4 regions of the Streptomyces sp. NPDC041784 genome follow, and region 3 is predicted to be linked to each of the others. Evidence: riboswitches for the same ligand, from Rfam matches in the RefSeq annotation. Region 3 holds a riboswitch; each other region holds the start of a gene.
The links. A riboswitch is a leader RNA that binds a small molecule or an ion and turns the genes downstream of it on or off. The one in region 3 is predicted to bind cyclic di-AMP.
Positions count from the first base shown of each region.

Region 1 (5,151 bases), on a different contig from region 3:
CGTCGTCCGTGACCAGGGCGTTGATCAGACGGGTGGAGAAGACGGTGCCGGAGCCGAACTTTCCGCTCACCTCGTCCCCGAAGGAGCCGAGGAAGCCGCTGAGGGCACCGCCGGCGTCCGAGCCGAGTTCGGAGTTCAGCTCGGAGTCCGAGGGGACGCCCTCGCCGCCGGTCTCGAAGACGGCCACGGAGTTCCAGCCCTCGCCGATGACCTCGTGGCCCTCGGGAGCGTCGGAGCCCGCCGGGCCGCCCAGGCCTTCGAGGTCCTTGGCCAGGTCGTCACCGGGTGCGCCGGGCACGCCGAAGTCCTCCGGGGCCGTCTCGGCGTCGTCCGCCTCGGTGACCTTCGCGCCCTTGGGCGGGGTGAAGTCGAAGGTGGAGGCGGCGGGCTTGGCGAAGCTGACCTGGGTGAAGCCCGCGTCCACGACGGCGGCGCCGCCGCTCGCCGGGGTCAGCGTGAACTTCAGCGGCAGGCCCGTCTTCGCGTCGACCGCCACGCTGATCGCGCCGACCGTGGAACCGGACTGCTTCGGCTTGATCACCAGCCGGTAGGCGTCGCGGCCGGCCACGTGCACGGTGCCGTCGACCGTCACCGAGGTGGTGTCGTCGACCGCCTTGAGGGCGTCCTCGGTGAGGTCCTTGGGCGTGGCCGGAGGGGTCTCCGCCTCGTCCCCGCTCTCCTCGGTGGTGGAGTGGTAGACCTCGTTGGAGGCGCTGTCGTACCCCCACACGTCCTTGCCGTTGTGGATGACGCTGTACTCGGCCGCGTTCTCCAGGAGGGAGAGCTTCTGGCGGTCCGGGCCGTCGGCGGCGACGCGCAGGGTGTGCGTGCCGGAGGCCAGTTCGGTGAGCTTGGCGGACGGGTCGGCGGACGATCCGTCACCGCCGCCCGTGGCGCCGGAGAGCAGCCCGCTCTCCAGTCCGCCGAGGTCGGGCAGGCCCAGGTCGGTGGTGATCTTCACCGTGCCGGACAGCTGCTCGACCTCCGACGCGGCGATCTTGTCGATGAGCTGCTGTGCGGTGATCTTCGGCAGATCGGGGTCGCCGGAGTCGGCGAGCGCCGGGACCAGCCCGATCGTCGCCGCCGCGATGCCCACCACGGTGACCGGGACGACGTACCGCACGGCCTTGCGCCGCCCGACGCGCAGGTCGTCTGCCTCCCCGGCGGTCGTGCTGTCGTCGGTTGCGTTCGGTGCCATGTGTGCCTTACCTCCGTCGTCGGCGGCGGCTGGTCATCTCACGAGTGAACGTCCCCACCCGAAGCCGCCATTCTCACCCGAATCGGTGAGGAGTGGTGTTTTCCGTGGTGTCCATCTGACCAAATCGGCGGCCTGGAAGCGTCAGCCCGAGGACTCAACTCCGTGTACACCTCCGGTATGACACCAGGGGGCGGAGGCTCACCCGGACCCGTAGGGGTCGGAGTGAGGGGCTCATCCCTACCCCTACGGGGGGGTCGGAGTGAGGGGCTCATCCCGACCCCTACGGAGGGGAGTGAGGGGCTCACCCCGCCCGGTGCACCACCGCGTCGCACAGCTCCGTCAGCGCTGCCTTCGCGTCGCACTCCGGGAGCGGGGCCAGCGCGGCCCGCGCCTCCTCCGCGTAGCGCACGGTGTCCCGGCGGGCCCGCTCCAGCGCCGGGTGGTCGCGCAGGGCGGCGACCGCCTCCGCGAGCCTGGCGTCGTCGGTGAGGTCGGAGTCGAGCAGCTCGCACAGTGCGATGTCCTCGGGCTGCGCCAGCTGCGCGGCCCGCTCCCGCAGCCGCAGCACCGGAAGCGTCGGCACGCCCTCCCGCAGGTCCGTGCCGGGCGTCTTGCCCGACTCGCGGGACTCGGAGGCGATGTCCAGCACGTCGTCCGCCAGCTGGAAGGCGACCCCGAGCCGCTCCCCGTACTGGGTGAGCACGTCGACGACCGTCTCGTCGGCGCCGGACATCATCGCACCGAAGCGGCAGGACACCGCCACCAGGGAGCCCGTCTTGCCGCCGAGCACGTCGAGGTAGTGCTCGACCGGGTCACGGCCGTCGACCGGGCCGGCGGTCTCCAGGATCTGGCCCGTGACCAGCCGCTCGAACGCCTGTGCCTGGACCCGTACGGCCTCGGGTCCGAGGTCGGCCAGGATGTGCGAGGCGCGCGCGAAGAGGAAGTCACCCGTGAGGACGGCGAGCGAGTTGCCCCAGCGGGCGTTGGCGCTGGGCACGCCGCGCCGCACGGCCGCCTCGTCCATGACGTCGTCGTGGTACAGGGTCGCCAGATGGGTCAGCTCGACCACCACGGCGGACGGCACGACCCCCGGCGCGTACGGGTCGCCGAAGCGCGCCGCGAGCATCACGAGGAGCGGACGGAACCGCTTGCCCCCGGCCCGCAGGAGGTGCTGTGCGGCCTCCGTGATGAACGGGACCTCACTCTTGGTGGCCTCGAGCAAGCCTTCCTCGACAGCCGCCAATCCGGCCTGGACATCGGCTTCCAGAGCCTGGTCCCGCACGCTCAGCCCGAACGGCTCGACGACGGTCACGAGGGGTCTCCTGTCTGCTGGTGTCTACGGGCGATTACGCGGTTTGTCGATAGGTCTCTGCGCTCACTCAAGTCAGCGTATCCGGTCACGTTTCGATCACCGATAGCCCCCACGTCCACCCGGGCCCGAATGCACTCGCCCGGGAGGCACCCCCCTCAGGCCGGGCGGTGTCGGATCACGACCGATATGTTTCTGATCAGACGATATGAATAGACATTCATCGCATATCCAAAGAGGGGAATACGGCGGCCCGACCAGCCGCGACCCTTTGCATTGCGATTGAGGTTATTGCCCGATTCACCCCTCTTGTGGATGCCGGTGACTTGGCTCACTCCACCCGGCGAGCCCACCCCCGCCGAGTACCCCCCGACTCCTCGTGCCACTCAAGCGAGTTGAAGCTTTGCAGCCACAAAGGATCAAGCACCCCATAGGGCACAGACCAAGGTCAATAGGGCCTATCTGTGAATCCGCTACTTGTTCCGGACATGTGCTCTCGCATACGTTCCCGGCCAGTCGAGCGGACGCCCAATCCTGCCGCCGCTCGCACACCCACCGAGAACGCGCGGCAGGAGCGGGGGAACCAGGTAAGCCGCCGTACCCGGAATGTCCGATATCGAAGAGGACATACCGGTACGGCTTGGGGTGAAGTCGCGTCCGTCCGGGCGCGGCCGGGCATCTCCCGCCCGAACCCGACAGCTCACCTCGCAGGCGCCGGAGAGGAACCTCGTCATGTCTGCTGCCGGTCAGCACAGCCGTACCCGCCGTATCGCCCGCACCCTCGCCGTGGCCGCCACCGGTGCCACGGTGCTCGCCCTTCCGCTCATCGGCGCGAGCACCGCCGCCGCCGCCACGACGGCCGCGACGGCCGCGAGCACCCGCGTCACCGGGTACCCCGACAACCTCGACGGCTGGATCCGCGAGTCGCTCGCGATCATGGCCCAGAAGGGCATCCCGGGCAGCTACAACGGCATCCACCGCAACATCATGCGCGAGTCGTCGGGCAACCCGGCCGCCATCAACCTGTGGGACTCGAACGCGGCCGCCGGCACCCCGTCCAAGGGCCTTCTCCAGGTGATCGACCCGACCTTCACCGCGTACCACGTGGCGGGGACCTCGTTCGACCCGTTCGACCCGGTCGCGAACATCACCGCGGCGTGCAACTACGCGGCCGCGCGGTACGGCTCGATCGACAATGTGTTCGGGGCGTACTGAGCCCACGCCTGAAGCGCCTGGGCCCATGAGGCCTGACGGGCCTCACGGGCCTCACCGAACCTCAGGAACCTCAGGAACCTCAGGAACCTCAGGGATAGAGACGTTCGAGGATGACGGCCACGCCGTCGTCCTCGTTCGACGTCGTCACCTCGTCGGCCACCGCCTTGAGCTCGGGGTGGGCGTTGGCCATCGCCACGCCGTAGCCGGCCCAGTCGAACATCGGGATGTCGTTGGGCATGTCACCGAAGGCGACGGTCTCCCGCGGGCTCGCGCCCAGGTGCTCGGCGGCCAGGGCCAGGCCCGTCGCCTTGGTGATGCCGCACGGCTGGAGCTCCACCGTGCCCGGCCCCGACATGGTGACGGTGGCGAGCGAGCCGACCACCGAGCGGGCCGTCGCCGCCAACTCGTCGTCGGACAGGGCGGGATGGCGCAGCAGCACCTTGCTGATCGGCTCGCACCACAGGTCGTCGCGGGAGCCGACCCGCAGGGCCGGCAGGGTCGGGTGCGGCATCTCGTAGCCCGGCTCGATGAGGGTGAGCCCCTCGACACCGTCCTGGTCGACGGCCGCGTACACCTGCCCGACCTCGGCCTCGATCTTGCCGAGCGCGGTCTCCGCCAACTCCCGGTCCAGGGTGACCGACCAGAGCAGACGGTTCGCGCCGGCGTCGTACAACTGCGCGCCCTGTCCGCACACCGCGAGCCCCCTGCTGTGCAGGCGGTCGAGCAACGGCCGTACCCGGGGCGCCGGTCGGCCGGTCACCACCAGGTGGCGTGCGCCGGCGGCCGCCACCCGCGCGAGCGCGTCGAGCGACCGGTCGGAGAAGGTGTCGTCGCCGCGGAGCAGCGTTCCGTCCAGGTCTGTGGCGATGAGGGAGTACGCGGTGCGCTCGGCGTATGCGATGGGTGCGGCCATGATCAGAGAATACGTATCCCGCACCCCTCGGACTCGACGCGAACCGGACGAGAGCGAAGTCCGGTCCTCTTGTGCCAACTCCCCTTCCACAGTTGACCGGAGACGCCCACCGGGCCGCCGGGCGGGCGGCCAGGGTGTTCCCGTGGCCGGGTCACGCCGTCGCGAACCACGCTTGCGCGAGCGCGTCCAGGGTTCCCTCGGCGGGTGCGCCCAACTCCCTCAGGTACCAGGGGAGGTTGCTGTACACGTGCAGCAGCGTGTACGCGAGGAGGGTGGACGGTTCGAAGGTACGGCCGTACGCCCGGGTCAGCCGGGCCAGCAGGTCCGGGTCGCCGCGGGTGACGAACAGGCCGACGCCCACGAAGTCGTAGGCAGGGTCGCCGATCATGGCGGGTTCGAAGTCGAAGAGGCCGGTCAGCAGCCAGCCGTCGGGATCGACGAGGAAGTGCTGCCGCATGACCTCCGTGTGCAGCAGCGCCGGGCGCGGGGCGCGGGGCAGGGAGACCGAGGCGAGGA
Region 1 covers NZ_JBVJAB010000016.1:110,144-115,294, forward strand. The annotation lists gene ACZ6D7_RS30780 (LolA family protein) at 1-1,198, opposite strand, end outside; gene ACZ6D7_RS30785 (polyprenyl synthetase family protein) at 1,500-2,510, opposite strand; cyclic di-AMP (ydaO/yuaA leader) riboswitch at 3,051-3,236, shown strand; gene ACZ6D7_RS30790 (transglycosylase SLT domain-containing protein) at 3,240-3,722, shown strand; gene ACZ6D7_RS30795 (HAD family hydrolase) at 3,811-4,635, opposite strand; gene ACZ6D7_RS30800 (phosphotransferase) at 4,787-5,151, opposite strand, start outside.
Region 1: another riboswitch for cyclic di-AMP. It lies ahead of ACZ6D7_RS30790 (transglycosylase SLT domain-containing protein); the one in region 3 lies ahead of ACZ6D7_RS45855 (M23 family metallopeptidase).

Region 2 (5,151 bases), on a different contig from region 3:
GGTCGCCGAGGGTCTCGAGGAGCTTCCCGAGACCGTCTGAGTTCCGGGTCGAGTCACACGCCGAGCCGCGTCGCCCTCAGGGGCGGCGCGGCTCCGCGGTTCCCGGCCGGCTTCCGCACAGCCGCCCAGGGCAGCTCAGGGGGCTCAGGCCGGGTTCACCGGGCCGGGCCAGCGCCGGGTACGGCTTTCACCGGGCCGCGTTTTCGCCGGGCCGGTGTTTTGCCGGGCCGGGCTGTCGCCGACCCGGCGAGGAATTACCGGCGGCATACCCGGAAACCCGGACCCGGGCATGCGAAGAGCGCGTCACCGGAATTTCCGGGCGCGCAACGAAAAGGGCAGCGGAAATACCTCTCCGCCAAATATCCCTTCTTTGTATACGGCCCCCGTGTTAATGCCGCAGACCCGTCATGTTTACGGGAGGTTGCGAAGTCCTCACACGGTCGGCGCGCTCGGTCCCGCCGGAAAAGCGCAGCCGGTGCACGGCCGTCGCGCGCTCGGTGTGCAGCGCCGTGACCGCCCGCGCGCGCTCGCCGTCGCCGCGCGCCACCGCGTCCACGATCGCGCCGTGCTGGGCCCAGGACTCCACCGGGTCGGCCGGGGCGTCCACCGCGTACATCCAAGCGATCTTGTGCCGGAGCTGGGTGAGCATCGAGGTCAGGGCATGGCTTCCGGAGGCCTGGGCGAGCGTCTCGTGGAACCAGCCGCCCAGGGAGCGCAGATCCTCGCTGTTGCCCCTCCTGGCCCGCTCCTGGCCCAGCCGGACCAGTCCGCGCAGCACCTTCAGATGGGCCTCGGTGCGCCGCTGGGCGGCCCGCGCGGCCCCGAGCGGTTCCAGGAGCATGCGCATCTCCAGCAGGTCGGCCGCCTCGTGCTCGGTCGGCTCCGCGACGCACGCGCCCGCGTGCCGCCGCGTGACGACGAAGCCCTCGGCCTCCAGGGTGCGCAGCGCCTCGCGGACAGGGACCCGGGAAACACCGTAGCGGCGGGCGAGAAGTTCCTCGGTGAGGCGGCTGCCGCGCTCGTAGACACCCGCGACGATGTCGTCCCGGATCGCCGTGCACACCGAATGCGCCGGAATACGCATGACCGACCTCCGCCTTAATCCCCGTGAAACGTCGACGATTGACGTGTGTTCCGTGACTCTATTGCAATGAGCCGGAATTTCCGACGGCGGGCCGGAATCCAGGGATATTTTTTGGACAGCGGGGTCCCGAAAACGACGAAAGCCCCGGCCGAGGGGGCCGGGGCTGCACGATCTGTCGCCGTGTGTCGTCAGATGTTCACGCCGTGCGCGCGGAGGTAGGCGACCGGGTCCATGTCCGAGCCGTACTCCGCCGTCGTGCGGGCCTCGAAGTGCAGGTGCGCGCCGGTGACGTTGCCGGTCGCGCCGGACAGGCCGATCTGCTGGCCCGGGGTGACCTGCTGGCCCACCGAGACGCCGATGGACGACAGGTGACCGTACTGGGTGTACGTGCCGTCGTTCATCTTGATGACGACCTGGTTGCCGTACGCCCCGCCCCAGCCGGCCTCCACGACGGTGCCCAGGCCGACCGCGTGCACCGAGGTGCCGCTGGCGGCGTGGAAGTCGACGCCGGTGTGGCTGCCGGAGGACCACAGGGAGCTGCTGGCCTGGTAGCCGGTGGACACGTAGGAGCCGCTGATCGGCAGCACGAACGTGTTGAGGCGCTTGCGCTCGGCCTCGCGGGCGGCACGCACGCGTGCCTCGCGCTCCTCCTCGGCCTTCTTGGCGGCAGCCTCGCGGGCGGCCTCCTCGAAGGCGGCCTCCTTCTGCGCGACGACCTGGTCGTCGATCTGCTCGGCGACGGCCTCGCCGGCGGTGACGACGGGGATCAGCCCGGTCTGTTCGGGGGTGGGCTCCGCGGCGAAGGCCGGGGAGGAGGCAACGGTGGCCATGACACCGGTGGTGGTGAGCGCCGCCACACCCGCCGCGCGGGCGGTGGTGCGCTGCATCCGGCTGGGACGACGGTGCTTCCCGGTGGCGCAGGTGAACGCCATGAAGTTGAGCGGTCCTTTCCTTCCTTCTCGCCTACCGGGTTAGCTGACGGGTTCGGAGCAGGAAGGTCTCCTACGGGCCCCCTCGCGTTCGCGCGGGCGTCCGATTCACCCCAGGGACTGCACAGAGTGGGTCCCCGGCTCCCCTGGCTCGCGCCGTACGGGGACTCGGCGATGACTGTCCGGTGCCGCGGATGCGGCGCACTGCCCGACGAACAGCCCGCATGACGCTATGCGCCGCCGCTTTCAATCCTCAAACGGATCACGGTTTTTGTAGCGCACGCCACAGGCCAGACAGGCAGCCTCCGCATCAATTCGGACATCTGAGGGCCCTGGTGACCTCTCCGTCCCCCAGGGCCCCCACACGCGTGTGCCGTTGTGCGCGGCTACTCGGCGGAGACGACCTTCACCTCGCCGATCCCGAGGGCCTCCACGGCCTCCTTGATCTGGGAGGCGTCGCCCACGAGGACGGTCACCAGGCGGTCCACCGGGAAGGCGCTCACGGCGGCCGCGGTGGCCTCCACGGTGCCGGTCGCGGCCAACTGCTGGTAGAGCGTGGCCTGGTAGTCGTCGGGCAGGTACTGCTCGACCTGGTCGGCGAGCGTGCTCGCGACGGCCGCGGCGGTCTCGTACTTCAGCGGCGCCACTCCGACCAGGTTCTGCACGGCGACGTCGCGTTCGGCGTCGGTGAGCCCCTCGGCGGCGAGGGTGCGCAGCACCTTCCACAGGTCGTCGAGGGCCGGCCCGGTGTTCGGGGTGTCGACGGAGCCGCTGATGGCGAGCATCGCGGCACCCGTGCCGTCCGGGGCGGAGCGCAGGACCTGGCCGAACGCCCGCACGCCGTAGGTGTAGCCCTTCTCCTCGCGCAGGACGCGGTCCAGGCGGGAGGTGAGGGTGCCGCCCAGGCAGTACGTGCCGAGCACCTGTGCCGCCCACACCCGGTCGTGCCGGTCGGCGCCGATCCGGCCGATCAGCAGCTGCGTCTGGACGGCACCCGGGCGGTCCACGATGACGACCCGGCCGGCGTCGTCGGCGGTCACCGGCGGAACGGGCCGCGGCTGGGCCTGAGAGCCCGTCCAGGCGCCCAGGGTGTCGCCCAGCAGCGCCTCCAGGTCGACGCCGGTGAGGTCGCCGACGATCACGGCGGTGCCCGTGGCGGGCCGGACGTGCTTCTCGTAGAAGGCCCGTACGGCGGCGGAGTCGATCTTCTCGACCGTGTCCGCGGTGCCCTGGCGGGGCCGCGACATGCGCACGGTGGCCGGGAACAGCTCCTTGGACAGTTCCTTGGCGGCGCGGCGGGAGGGGTTGGCCAGCTCGTGCGGGATCTCGTCCAGGCGGTTGCGGACGAGGCGCTCGACCTCGCTGTCGGCGAACGCGGGCGCGCGCAGGGCGTCGGCGACCAGGCCGAGCGCCTTCGGCAGACGCGAGGCCGGGACCTCCAGGCTCAGGCGGACACCGGGGTGGTCTGCGTGCGCGTCGAGGGTGGCACCGCAGCGCTCCAGCTCGGCGGCGAACTCCTCGGCGGAGTGCTTGTCGGTGCCCTCGGAGAAGGCCCGCGCCATGATCGTGGCGACGCCGTCCAGACCGTCCGGCTCGGCGTCCAGGGGCGCGTCGAGGATGACCTCGACGGCGACGACCTGCTGGCCGGGGCGGTGGCAGTGCAGCACGGTCAGGCCGTTGTCCAGCGTGCCGCGCTCGGGCGCCGGGAACGCCCACGGCTTGGCCTCGCCCGCGTGGGGCTGCGGGTGGAACTCCATCGCGGCGAGCTCGGTCACTGGGCCGCCTCCTCGTTCTCGTCCTGGTCGGCGGTGGCTTCGGGGGCGGTCGGCTCGTAGACGAGCACCGCGCGGTTGTCGGGGCGCAGGCGGGCCTTGGCGACCTCCCGCACCTCCTCGGGCGTCACCTCCAGCACGCGCTGGACGGCGGTCAGGGCGAGCTGCGGGTCGCCGAACAGGACGGCGAAGCGGCACAGTTCGTCCGCGCGGCCGGCGACCGTGCCGAGCCGGTCCAGCCACTCGCGCTCCAACTGGGCCTGGGCGCGTTCCATTTCCTCGGCCGTCGGGCCCTCCTCGGCGAACCGGGCGAGTTCCTCGTCGATGGCGGCCTCGATGACGGGCACCTCGACGTCCCCGGACGTCTTCACGTCCAGCCAGCCCAGGGAGGGGGCCCCGGAGAGCCGCAGCAGGCCGAAGCCGGCCGCGACGGCCGTACGGTCGCGGCGCACCAGCCGGTTGTACAGGCGGGAGGACTCGCCGCCGCCGAGGGCGGTGAGCGCCAGGTCGGCCGCGTCGCACGCGCGCGTGCCGTCGTGCGGCAGACGGTAGGCGGCCATCAGGGCGCGGGCCGGGACCTCCTCCTCGACGATCTCGCGCAGCTGCTCGCCCATGACCTCGGGGAGCGCGCCGTCGCGCGGGGCGGGCTTGCCGTCGTGGGCGGGGATGGAGCCGAAGTACTTCTCGATCCAGGCGAGCGTGCGCTCCGGGTCGATGTCGCCGACGACCGACAGGACGGCGTTGTTGGGCGCGTAGTACGTGCGGAAGAAGGCGCGCGCGTCCTCCAGCGTCGCCGCGTCCAGGTCGGCCATCGAGCCGATCGGCGTGTGGTGGTAGGGGTGGCCGTCCGGGTAGGCGAGCGCGGTCAGCCGCTCGAACGCGGTGCCGTAGGGGACGTTGTCGTAGCGCTGGCGGCGCTCGTTCTTCACCACGTCGCGCTGGTTCTCCATGGACTCGTCGTCCAGGGCGGCCAGCAGGGAGCCCATGCGGTCGGCCTCCAGCCAGAGGGCGAGCTCCAGCTGGTGGGCGGGCATGGTCTCGAAGTAGTTGGTGCGCTCGAAGCTGGTGGTGCCGTTGAGCGAGCCGCCGGCGCCCTGGACCAGTTCGAAGTGGCCGTTGCCCTTGACCTGCCCGGAGCCCTGGAACATCAGGTGCTCGAAAAGGTGAGCCAGGCCGGTACGGCCCTTGACTTCATGGCGCGAGCCGACGTCGTACCAGAGGCACACCGCCGCGACGGGGGTCAGATGGTCCTCCGAGAGCACCACGCGCAGCCCGTTGGCCAGGCGGTGCTCGGTCGCTGTCAGGCCCCCGGTGCCTGCCTGGTCTGTGGCCGTGTGACCCATGGGCATGTACATCCCTTCCGATC
Region 2 covers NZ_JBVJAB010000014.1:67,553-72,703, forward strand. The annotation lists gene ACZ6D7_RS28060 (HPr family phosphocarrier protein) at 1-40, shown strand, start outside; gene ACZ6D7_RS28065 (GntR family transcriptional regulator) at 389-1,084, opposite strand; gene ACZ6D7_RS28070 (M23 family metallopeptidase) at 1,273-2,016, opposite strand; cyclic di-AMP (ydaO/yuaA leader) riboswitch at 2,031-2,197, opposite strand; gene ACZ6D7_RS28075 (M16 family metallopeptidase) at 2,400-3,788, opposite strand; gene ACZ6D7_RS28080 (M16 family metallopeptidase) at 3,785-5,134, opposite strand.
Region 2: another riboswitch for cyclic di-AMP. It lies ahead of ACZ6D7_RS28070 (M23 family metallopeptidase); the one in region 3 lies ahead of ACZ6D7_RS45855 (M23 family metallopeptidase).

Region 3 (5,151 bases):
GTTCTGCTTCAGATTTGAAGCAGATCCGGCGAAACGAGACCCTACCCCATGTTTTAAAATTGAAGCAACTGGTTTGTGGGGTGACTCATGAGGTGACTCGTGGTGCGCCTCGTCGACGCCTCGTGGACGCCTCATGCGCGCCTCATGCGCGCCCTATTAGGTCCCGGAGCACGGCGACGAACGCCGGCGCCACGGCAGATCCTCGGGCCCGGCCTCGCCGCCACCGCCCTGGAACCCGCGCGCGACCTGCGTGAAGATCTCCTCCAGCTGTCCCACCTGTTCCGGGGTGAGCCGGTCGAAGAGGGCGGCGCGGACCGTCTCGACATGGCCGGGCGCTGCGTTCTCCAGTACCGCCATGCCTTCGTCCGTCAGGACCGCGACGCTCCCGCGCTTGTCCCAGCGGCAGTCCTCGCGCCCCACCAGCCCGTCCTTCTCCAGACGGGACACGGCGTACGTCAGCCTGCTGCGGGTGATCTTCAGCCGCTCCGCGAGGTCGGTCATCCGCAGCCGCCGCTCCGGTGTCTCGGAGAGGTTGGTCAGGATGGAGTAGTACAGGTGGGGCATGCCGGCGTCCTGCTGGAGCTGCCGGTCGATCGCGTCCTCCAGGAGGAGGTAGCCGGCCATGTACGCGCGCCAGGCGCGCTGCTCCTCGGGTGTGAGCCAGCGGGTCGTCATGCACCCAGTGTAGGTTTGTTTCAAACTTGAACCAAGAGCTTGAGTCAAGACCCGTCGTCCGAACAGCCGAAGAGAGCCGCGCCGATGCCGTACCCGCACGTCCTGCTGTCCGCCGCCGTCTCCCTCGACGGCTTCCTGGACGACACCACCCCCGAGCGCCTGCTCCTCTCCAGCCCCGCCGACTTCGACCGCGTCGACGCGGTACGGGCCTCCGTCGACGCGATCCTGATCGGCGCCGGCACCATCCGCGCCGACAACCCCCGCCTGCTGGTGAACTCCCCCGACCGCCGCGCCGCCCGGGTCGCCGCGGGCCGGCCGGAGTACCCCCTCAAGGTCACCGTCAGCGGCTCCGGCGACCTCGACCCGGCGGCCCGGTTCTGGCACACCGGCGGCGAGAAGGTCGTGTACACGACGGAGAAGGGCGCCGCGCGGGCCCGGGCGCTCGGCATCGCGGCGGACGTCGTCCCGCTCGGCCCCGAGCTGGACTGGCGGCGGCTCCTCACGCACCTGCACGACGAGCGCGGGGTCCGCCGGCTCATGGTCGAGGGTGGCGGGACGATCCACACCCAGCTGCTCCGGCAGGGCCTCGCCGACGAACTCCAGCTCGTCCTCGCCCCGCTCCTGGTGGGCGACCCGGACGCGCCCCGCCTCTTCGGCCCCGGCGCCTACCAGGGCGGACGCCTGCGGCTGACCGAGACCCGGCGGATCGAGGACGTCGTCCTCATGCGCTACGAGCCCACCGCCCCCGGCACCGGAGACGTCCCCGCCGCCGCCGACCGGCACTGGCTCGCCCTCGCCTGCGAGCTGGCCGCCCAGTGCCCGCCGTCGGACACGGCGTTCAGCGTGGGCGCGGTGGTCGTGGCCGCCGACGGGACGGAACTGGCGCGCGGCCACTCCCGCGAGGCCGGCGACCCGCATGCGCACGCCGAGGAGGCCGCCCTCGCCAAGCTCGACCCCGCCGACCCCCGGCTCGCCGACGCCACCGTCTACAGCAGCCTCGAACCCTGCGCCGTCCGCTCCTCCCGGCCCACGCCCTGCGCCCGGCTCATCCTCGACGCGGGTGTGCGGCGGGTCGTCACCGCCTGGCGGGAGCCCGACACCTTCGTGACGGCCGCGGACGGCAGCGGTCTCCTCGCGGCCCACGGCGTCGATGTCGTCGTCCTGCCGGAGTACGCGGAGCGGGCCCAGGAACCCAACCGCCACCTGCCCGGATAAGCGATGTGCTTTCCGCCCCGTGGATAGCGTAGAGTGGTGTTCATCGCCGCGGGGTGGAGCAGCTCGGTAGCTCGCTGGGCTCATAACCCAGAGGTCGCAGGTTCAAATCCTGTCCCCGCTACTGATATCCGAGGGCCGGAATCCTTAATCAGGGTTCCGGCCCTCGGTGTTGTGTGCTCTCCCCATTCCCTCACTCCCTGTGATCGGCCGACCGCTCTGTGCATAACGAGTGAGTCACCATCAAAACGCGGGTGACTACTGAACGGTTCCCGGGGTAAGAGCGCCGCCGGTCAACTCGCCCGTTTTTCATCGTTCATGGCCCGAAAGTCCAGGCCGGAAAAGTAGTTGATCAAGTGGAACAGCTTGGAAACCCGCCCCCAGGTCTATTAACGTTCGATAACGCAGCGCGGTCGTCCCAGCCGTCACAAGAGTCGGCTCCGTGCGCACGCGCCGAATCCCGCAAGGGAACCGGGGAACCACCACCTTGGGGTGAATCGCACGGAAGCCGCCGTGAACTCGCAGAGTCACGAACGGTATACGCGCGTAGGAGACCTTCCCGCTCCGAACCCGTCAGCTAACCCGGTAGGCGACGGAAGGAAAGGAGTACGCCCGCGTGGCGTCCAACCGGCCTGCCCCCGAAGCCCCGTTCGTGCCGAGCCAGCGGTCCACCGAGACCCTCGCCTATGGCAGCTACCGCACCGACGAGGGCCCCTGGGAGGAATGGAACCCCACTGCGGAGTCCGTTCGCCCGGTCCGGGGCAAGCACCGGGTCGCCAAGCAGCGTGGCGGCGGGTTCGCCCGTAGCTCCACCGTTCTCGGCGTCGGCGTCATAGCCGCCGTCAGCGCGGGCGGGATGGCCAGCGCCAACACCGGCAAGGCCCCGGTCTCCATCTCCATGCCGGACCTGCCCAACGTCGGCTCGCTCATCTCCGACGACGAGCCCGTCCAGGACGCCGCGCCCGCGCTCAGCACCTTCGGCAGCGTCGCCACCGAGGCCGACGACGACACCCAGAGCGCCACCGACGCCGGCGAGGCCCTGCGCAGCCGGATCATGGCCCAGGCCGAGTCGCAGCAGACCCAGATCGAGACCAAGGCCGCCGAAGCGGCCGCGGCCGCCGTCGCCAAGGCCGAGGCCGACGCGGTCGCCAAGGCCGAGAAGGAGGCGGAGGCCAAGGCCGCCGCCGCCAAGGAGAAGGCCGAGGCGGAGGCCAGGGAGAAGGCCGAGGCCGCGCGCCTCGCCGAGCTGGCCAAGCAGTACACGCTGCCGACCTCCTCGTACACCATCACCTCGACCTTCGGTCAGGCCGGCCCTTACTGGTCCTCCGGCTACCACACCGGCCTCGACTTCGCCGCCCCCACGGGCACCCTGATCAAGGCCGTGCACAGCGGCACGATCACGTCGGCGGGCTGGGACGGCTCGTACGGCTACAAGACCGTGCTCACCCTCGACGACGGCACCGAGATCTGGTTCGCCCACCAGTCGTCGATCAGCGTCAGCGTCGGCCAGAAGGTCGCGACCGGCGATGTCATCGGCCGCGTCGGCGCCACCGGCAACGTCACCGGCGCCCACCTCCACCTGGAGGTCCACGCGGGCGGCAGCGCGGAGGGCATCGACCCGGCGGCCTGGCTGCGCAGCAAGGGCCTCAACCCCTGAGACAGCAGCTCCTGACCAGTCCCCGGCGGCCCTGACGACACCCCCCCGACGTCAGGGCCGCCGGTCTGTCTCCCCCCGCACCCATGGCGCCCGCCCGCTCCGGCGGCGAACCGTCCGTGCCCCTACGACTGATAGGGGTTGTGGACGGGATGAGGCGCCGCCGGATATCCGTAAGCCGCCGGATAGCCGTATCCGTACGCTGCGGGATGCCCGTACCCCTGGCCCTGCCCGTACACCCCGTACACCGGCCACGGCGCCACCGGGACCCGGACCGGCGGGGCCGTCATCCGGGCCGCGTGGTCCAGGGCGGGGCGGGCGACGTCCTTGCGCCGCCACAGCTCGTTCAGCAGCTCCCGTTCCCGTACGACGAAGTCGGCGCCCGCCCGCCCGCGGCGGCCCCGGTGCCGCAGGAACGCCAGGGACGTGGCGTACGCCTCGTACTCGGCCACCGCCCGCGCGGCCGGCCTGCCCAGGTGCTGTCGGGCGTACTCACGGGCCAGCCGCCGGGCCCGCATCGAGCCGAGCGCGAACGGCTCGGCCGGGGTGAGCCAGCCTGCCGCCGTGTAGGCGGGCAGCTCCTCGCGCACGGTGCGCAGCTCCCGCTGGCGCGTCCAGACCACCAGCCAGGTCAGCAGGCCGAACGCGGGCACCATGAACGACGCGTACACCGCGAAGAACCCCAGCTCGCCGAAGGTCGCGGAGCCGTTCCACAGGGCGTGCATGCCCATCGCGAGCAGCAGTCCGCACAGGGGGAGCAGCACGCGGCGCAGCCGCTGGCGGTCCCCGGAGAACGCGGCGATGCCGAAGCCGATGCCGGTCAGGACGGTGAAGAGGGGGTGCGCGAACGGTGACATCACGATGCGCACGAAGAAGGTCGCGGCGGTGACCGAGGCGATGCCGCTGTCGCCGGTCAACTGGTCGGTGCCGAAGGCGGTGCCCAGGTAGAGGATGTTCTCGGTGAACGCGAAGCCGGTGGCGGTGACCCCGGCTATGACCACCCCGTCGACGATCCCGGTGAAGTCCCGCCTGCGGAACAGGAAGACGAGCAGGACGGCCGCCGCCTTCGCGGACTCCTCGACGACCGGCGCTATGACCGTCGCCCCGAGGGTGTCGGCGCTGGACGGGTCGGCGGTCGCGGTCGCTATCCACCGGGTCGCGAAGCTGTTGGCGACGATGGCTATCAGCGCCGCCGCGCAGGCCCCCCAGGCGAACGCGAACACCAGGTTCCGCCAGGGTCCGGGCTCCACCCGGTCCAGCCACCGGAACGCGGCGACCAGCAGCGGCACCGGCAGCACCGCGAGCCCCAGGCCGACCAGGAACCCCTCGGTGCCGGTCTGTTCGCGCACCAGCGCCAGGATGACCAGCCCGGACAGCGCGAGCAGGGTGATGAGCGCCCCGTAGCGCACCCATGCGCGCTGCCACCAGTGCGCGTGCCGCAGCGCACCGTCCGGGGCGGGGCCGCCGGGGCGCGGGGGGTACGGCGGAAACGGGGGACTGATGGCCACGGCATCGACCCTAACGAGGGAGAGGACTGTGGTGGAGGGGGTTTCTGGGTCAGTGGTCCCCGTGCTGTACGCGACGGAAGAGCAGGTCGTTCACCACATGAC
Region 3 covers NZ_JBVJAB010000057.1:20,284-25,434, reverse strand. The annotation lists gene ACZ6D7_RS45870 (MarR family winged helix-turn-helix transcriptional regulator) at 157-675, opposite strand; gene ACZ6D7_RS45865 (dihydrofolate reductase family protein) at 760-1,890, shown strand; tRNA gene ACZ6D7_RS45860 (tRNA-Met) at 1,938-2,011, shown strand; cyclic di-AMP (ydaO/yuaA leader) riboswitch at 2,329-2,494, shown strand; gene ACZ6D7_RS45855 (M23 family metallopeptidase) at 2,504-3,544, shown strand; gene ACZ6D7_RS45850 (PrsW family intramembrane metalloprotease) at 3,667-5,049, opposite strand; gene trmB (tRNA (guanosine(46)-N7)-methyltransferase TrmB) at 5,099-5,151, opposite strand, start outside.

Region 4 (5,151 bases), on a different contig from region 3:
CGGGCCAGGCGCTCCGGGTTGGTGACGAACAGGTCGTCGCCGACGATCTGCACCTTGTCGCCGAGCTTGTCCGTGAGGACCTTCCAGCCGGCCCAGTCGTCCTCGAACAGCGGGTCCTCGATGGAGACGAGCGGGTAGGCCGCGACGAGCTCCTCGTAGTACTCCGTCATCTCGGCGGCCGAGCGGTCCTTGCCCTCGAACTGGTACTTGCCGTCCTTGTAGAACTCGGACGCGGCGACGTCGAGCGCGAGGGCGATCTGCTCGCCCGGCGCGTAACCGGCTTCCTTGATGGCCTCGAGGATGAGGTCGAGGGCCTCACGGTTGGAGCCGAGGTTCGGGGCGAAGCCGCCCTCGTCGCCGAGGCCGGTGGACAGGCCCTTCGACTTCAGGACCTTCTTGAGGGTGTGGTAGACCTCGGTGCCCCAGCGCAGGGCCTCGGAGAAGGACTCCGCGCCGATCGGGGCGATCATGAACTCCTGGATGTCCACGTTGGAGTCGGCGTGCGAGCCGCCGTTCAGGATGTTCATCATCGGCACCGGCAGCAGGTGCGCGTTGGGGCCGCCCAGGTAGCGGAAGAGCGGGAGGTCGCTGGCCTCGGAGGCGGCGTGGGCGACGGCGAGGGAGACGCCGAGGATGGCGTTGGCGCCGAGCGAGCCCTTGTTGTCGGTGGCGTCCAGGTCGAACATGGCCTGGTCGATCAGGCGCTGCTCGGTGGCGTCGTAGCCGACCAGCTCCGGGCCGATCTGCTCGATGACGGCGAGGACGGCCTTCTCGACACCCTTGCCCTGGTAGCGGTTCGGGTCACCGTCGCGGAGCTCGATGGCCTCGAAGGCGCCCGTCGAGGCACCGGAGGGAACGGCGGCACGACCCGTGCTGCCGTCGTCGAGGCCGACCTCGACCTCGACGGTGGGGTTGCCTCGCGAGTCGAGGATTTCCCGGGCTACGACGACGTCGATGGACGGCACGAGCATCTCCTTCTTGGGATGTGACGCTGGTTGTGCGGGGCCGCGTGGGCCTTGCGACTAGAGCCTAACCGTCTTCGGGGCCTCGGCAGCCGACCGACCGCCCCGTGGACAGAGAGACCGTACCTATTGTTTCCGTCCGGAACAAAGGGCGGGTGGCGCGGAGGCGAAGTTACGGGGCAGAAAAAACCCCGCCCCGGTGCGTACGGGGGAACACGCACCGGAGCGGGGGCCCGTGGGGACGGGGGTGACCCTCACGAGGTCTTCAGTGTGCGGGACCCGCTTGTGGGGAAGCTGTGGTCCCGCTGGGGGCCGGGTGTCACTGGGGGACGACGACCCGGCCGGGGGGTCACTTCAGGTGCAGCTGCTGGCCCGGGTAGATCAGGTCGGCGTCCTGGACGACGTCCTTGTTCAGCTCGAACAGCTTCTGCCAGCCGCCCTTGACCTTGCGCTTCTCGGCGATGGTGCTGAGGGTGTCACCCTTGACGACCTTGTACTCGCCGTCGCCCTTCTTGACCTTCTTGCCGGTCGGGGTGGTGACGGTCTTGGTGCTCTGCTCGCTCTTGGTGGCGGCCGGGCGCTCGGCGGAGCGGGAGGCGGTCTGCTGCTCGGTGGAGCGGGAGGCGGCGCTGTCCGAGGAGGACGAGGAGGGGCTGCCGGAGCCGGTCGAGGCGCTGCCACCGCTGTACGGCGTGCTCGACAGGCTTACGCCGCAGACCGGCCAGGCACCCTTGCCCTGGCCCGCGAGGACCTTCTCGGCGACGGTGATCTGCTGCGCCTTGGAGGCCAGGTCGGCGCGGGAGGCGTAGGCGGTGCCGCCGTACGCGGCCCAGGTGGAGGCGGAGAACTGAAGGCCGCCGTAGTAGCCGTTGCCGGTGTTGATGGACCAGTTGCCGCCGGACTCGCACTGGGCGACCGCGTCCCACTCGGAGGCGGTGGCGGCGGAGGCGTTGCCGGCCGCCATCAGCGGGGCGGCGATGGCGACACCGGTGACGCCCGCCAGAGCGGCGACGCGGGTGGTCCTGGACGGACGGCGGTGCTTGCCCTTACCGGAAAACAGCATGGTGGATCCCCTCACCGACGCCTGCGAGGTGAGCTGTCGGGTTCGGGCCGGTTGAGTTGCCCGGCCGCGCACCTTGCGGCGCACGGCTTCACCCCAAGCCGGATCCAGCGTCAACCGCTGCGCCCGGCACTTACCTTGGGTCCCCCGCTCCTGCCTACGGCGCTTGACGCGACGACTGTTCCCGGACTGCCACTGGCAGGATTCGGCGTTGCGACGGCCGGGGCTCGGATTGCCGAGCGGTCCCGACCGTAGACACGCGATCGGCGGAATTCCAAAGACGATCAGGGCTTCTGAGACTCATCCCACACTTTCACCAAACCGGACATTCGGCGCGAAGTGTGACGTGAACTCCCGGTGTTTTTCTGGGCGTTCCCGCCCTATTGAACCCCTGTGTCCAGCGTCTGACCGGGGGTGATGTCGCTCGGGTCGGCACCGATGAGGTCCCGGTTCTCGGCGTAGAGGGCGCGCCATCCGCCGTCGAGGCCAAGGGAGTCGGCGATGGAGACGAGGGAGTCGCCCTCCAGGACCGTGTAGACGGAGGCGGCATGCCGGCCGGAGGACGCGGTCGTGGTGTTGTCGATCAGGGCCTCGTCGGCGGTGGTGCCGCGGTGGCGGCCGGAGCCGAGGGAGCCGGTGTCGACGAGGTCCCAAGAACCGACGTCCTGCACCGACTTGTCCGACTCGTCCGCTTCGGGGGTTGCCGTGGGCGAGCTGTCGTCCGCCTGTGCGTCCCCCGGCTTCGCGGAGCCGTCGGAGGCCGCCGAGTCGCCCTCGGCAGCGGAGGAGGAAGAGGACGAAGGGGACGAACTCGGCGAATCCTTCGAGGAATCAGCGGACGAGTCCGCATCGGAGTCACCGGTGTCACCGGTGTCACCGGACGTACCGGAGCTGTCGGACTTACCGGACTTGTCGGAGTTCGAGGAGTTGGACGACCCCTTGGACAGGTCGGACAAACCGGAGGAACCGGATGAGTCGTCAGCCACGCCGGTGTCCACGTCGAGCGCGCCCGACTCCTCGGTCAGCCCGGACGTCAGCCCGCAGGTGCCCCACGCGCCGACCCCCTCGGCCGCGAGGAGCTCCTGCGCGACGGCGATCTGCTGGTTACGGCTGGCCAGGTCGGGGCTGTCGGCGTAGTCGAGTCCGCCGTACGTCTCCCAGTCGTCCTGGGTGAGGCTCAGGCCGCCGTACTCGCCGTCGCCCTTGTCGGCGCTCCAGGAGCCGCCGGTCTCGCACTGCGCCACCTTGTCCCACACCGTGCCGTCGGCCGCGCTCGCTCCGGAGGCGCCGAGCAGCGGGATGGCGATGGCGGAGCCGGTCACGCCCGCGGCCACGAGGAGGGCCGGAGCCTGACGGGGGCGACGGTGACGACCGTTCCCGGAGAGCATGCGGGGGCCTTTCTCTGGACAGCACTGACCGGCGCGGCGGCGGTGCGGATGCAATCGCATGGGCCGCGCTGACGAGTGAACGTATCGGCAGACGATCACTTGTCACAAGTTAATGCCGCGCAGATCACGTGAAGATCACAGACGTGAGAGTCGGTCACCTTCGCTTCGCCGGACCGTCACACTCCGGTTGACGTGCGGTCAGTCACCGAGCGGACATCGCTCCGTCACGCACCGGCGTGAACTCGACCGGCAGGGTGCGCAGTCCGCGCATGATGAGCCCGCCGCGCCACCTCAAGTCGGACGGATCCACAGCGAGTCGGAGGTCCGGAAGCCGGGTGAGGAGGGTGGCCAGGGCGGTCTGGCCCTCCAGCCGGGCCAGCGGGGCGCCGAGGCAGTAGTGGATGCCGTGGCCGTAGCCGAGGTGCTGGTTGTCGCGGCGGGAGAGATCGAGTGTGTCGGGGTCGGTGAACCGGGCCGGATCGCGATCGGCGGCGGCGAGGACGACGAGGACGGGGTCGCCGGCGGCGATGTCCTCGCCGCCGAGGGTGAGGGGCTCGGTGGCGAAGCGCCAGGTGGCCAGTTCGACGGGGCCGTCGTAGCGCAGGAGTTCCTCGACGCCGGTCTCCAGAAGGGTGCGGTCGGGTGTGGCCAGGGAGTCCTGGAGGCGGCGGCGCTGCTCGGGGTGGGTGAGGAGGGCGTAGGTGCCGTTGCCGATGAGGTTGACGGTGGTCTCGAAGCCGGCGAACAGCAGGATGAAGGCCATCGCCGCGGCCTCGTTCTCGGTGAGGTGCTCGCCGTGGTCGGAGGCGCGGATGAGACCGGAGATGAGGTCCTCGCCGGTGCCCGGCTCGGCGGGCAGGGCCTCGCGCTTGCGGTGGATCAGCTCGGCGAGATAGCCGCGCATCTTCTTCACGGACCGTGCGACCCCGCCCCGGGGCCCGCCCCCGTGCCGGATCATCATGCCCGCCCAGTCCCGGAAGTCGTCCTGGTCCTCGCGGGGGACACCGAGCAGGTCGCAGATGGCGTAGATGGGGAGCGGGAAGGCGAAGTCGTGGATGAGGTCGGCGCCGCCCTCCCGGGCGAACCGGTCGATGAGCTGGTCGGTCAGCTCCTGCACCCGGGGCGCGAACTCGGCGACCCGGCGGGGTGTGAACGCCTTGCTGACCAGCCGCCGCAGCCGGGTGTGGTCCGGCGGGTCGATGTTCAGCAGATGCGTCATCAGCTCCGCCTTGCGCTCCCCGGGGATGCCGGTCTTCCCCTTGGCGTGCGCGGGCTCGTCGTGATGCGCCGGGTTCTTGGAGAGCCGCTGGTCCGCGAGGGCCTGCTTGGCGTCCGTGTACCGGGTGACCAGCCAGGCCTCCACCCCGCTCGGCAGCCGCGTCCGGTGCACGGGGGCGTGCTCGCGCAGCCAGGCGTAGGCCGGGTAGGGGTCGGTGGCGAACTCCCAGGTGAAGAGTTCCGGGGCGGGGGTGGCGGGGGTGGGCTTGCTGGTCACTCCTCGACGGTAGCGGGGTTCCTGGCGAGGGCCTTGCGGAGGGCGGTGGGGAGGACTGGGAGGGTGAGGGCTGGGGGGCTGGGGGGAGGGCTGGGGGGAGGGCGGTGCGCCGGGTGGCGGCGGCCGGGGAACGGCATTCGGCCGCCCTCGCGAGCCGAGCCGCGGTTCAGTCACCTCGGCCGCCAACTCCCGTTCGTACAGGCCTCCGCGCCTCGACGCCCGCTCAGAGGCCCGCCGTATTAACCC
Region 4 covers NZ_JBVJAB010000005.1:95,237-100,387, forward strand. The annotation lists gene eno (phosphopyruvate hydratase) at 1-971, opposite strand, end outside; gene ACZ6D7_RS12685 (transglycosylase family protein) at 1,312-2,025, opposite strand; cyclic di-AMP (ydaO/yuaA leader) riboswitch at 2,029-2,197, opposite strand; gene ACZ6D7_RS12690 (transglycosylase family protein) at 2,403-3,410, opposite strand; gene ACZ6D7_RS12695 (cytochrome P450 family protein) at 3,613-4,905, opposite strand; gene ACZ6D7_RS12700 (nucleoside triphosphate pyrophosphohydrolase) at 5,145-5,151, opposite strand, start outside.
Region 4: another riboswitch for cyclic di-AMP. It lies ahead of ACZ6D7_RS12685 (transglycosylase family protein); the one in region 3 lies ahead of ACZ6D7_RS45855 (M23 family metallopeptidase).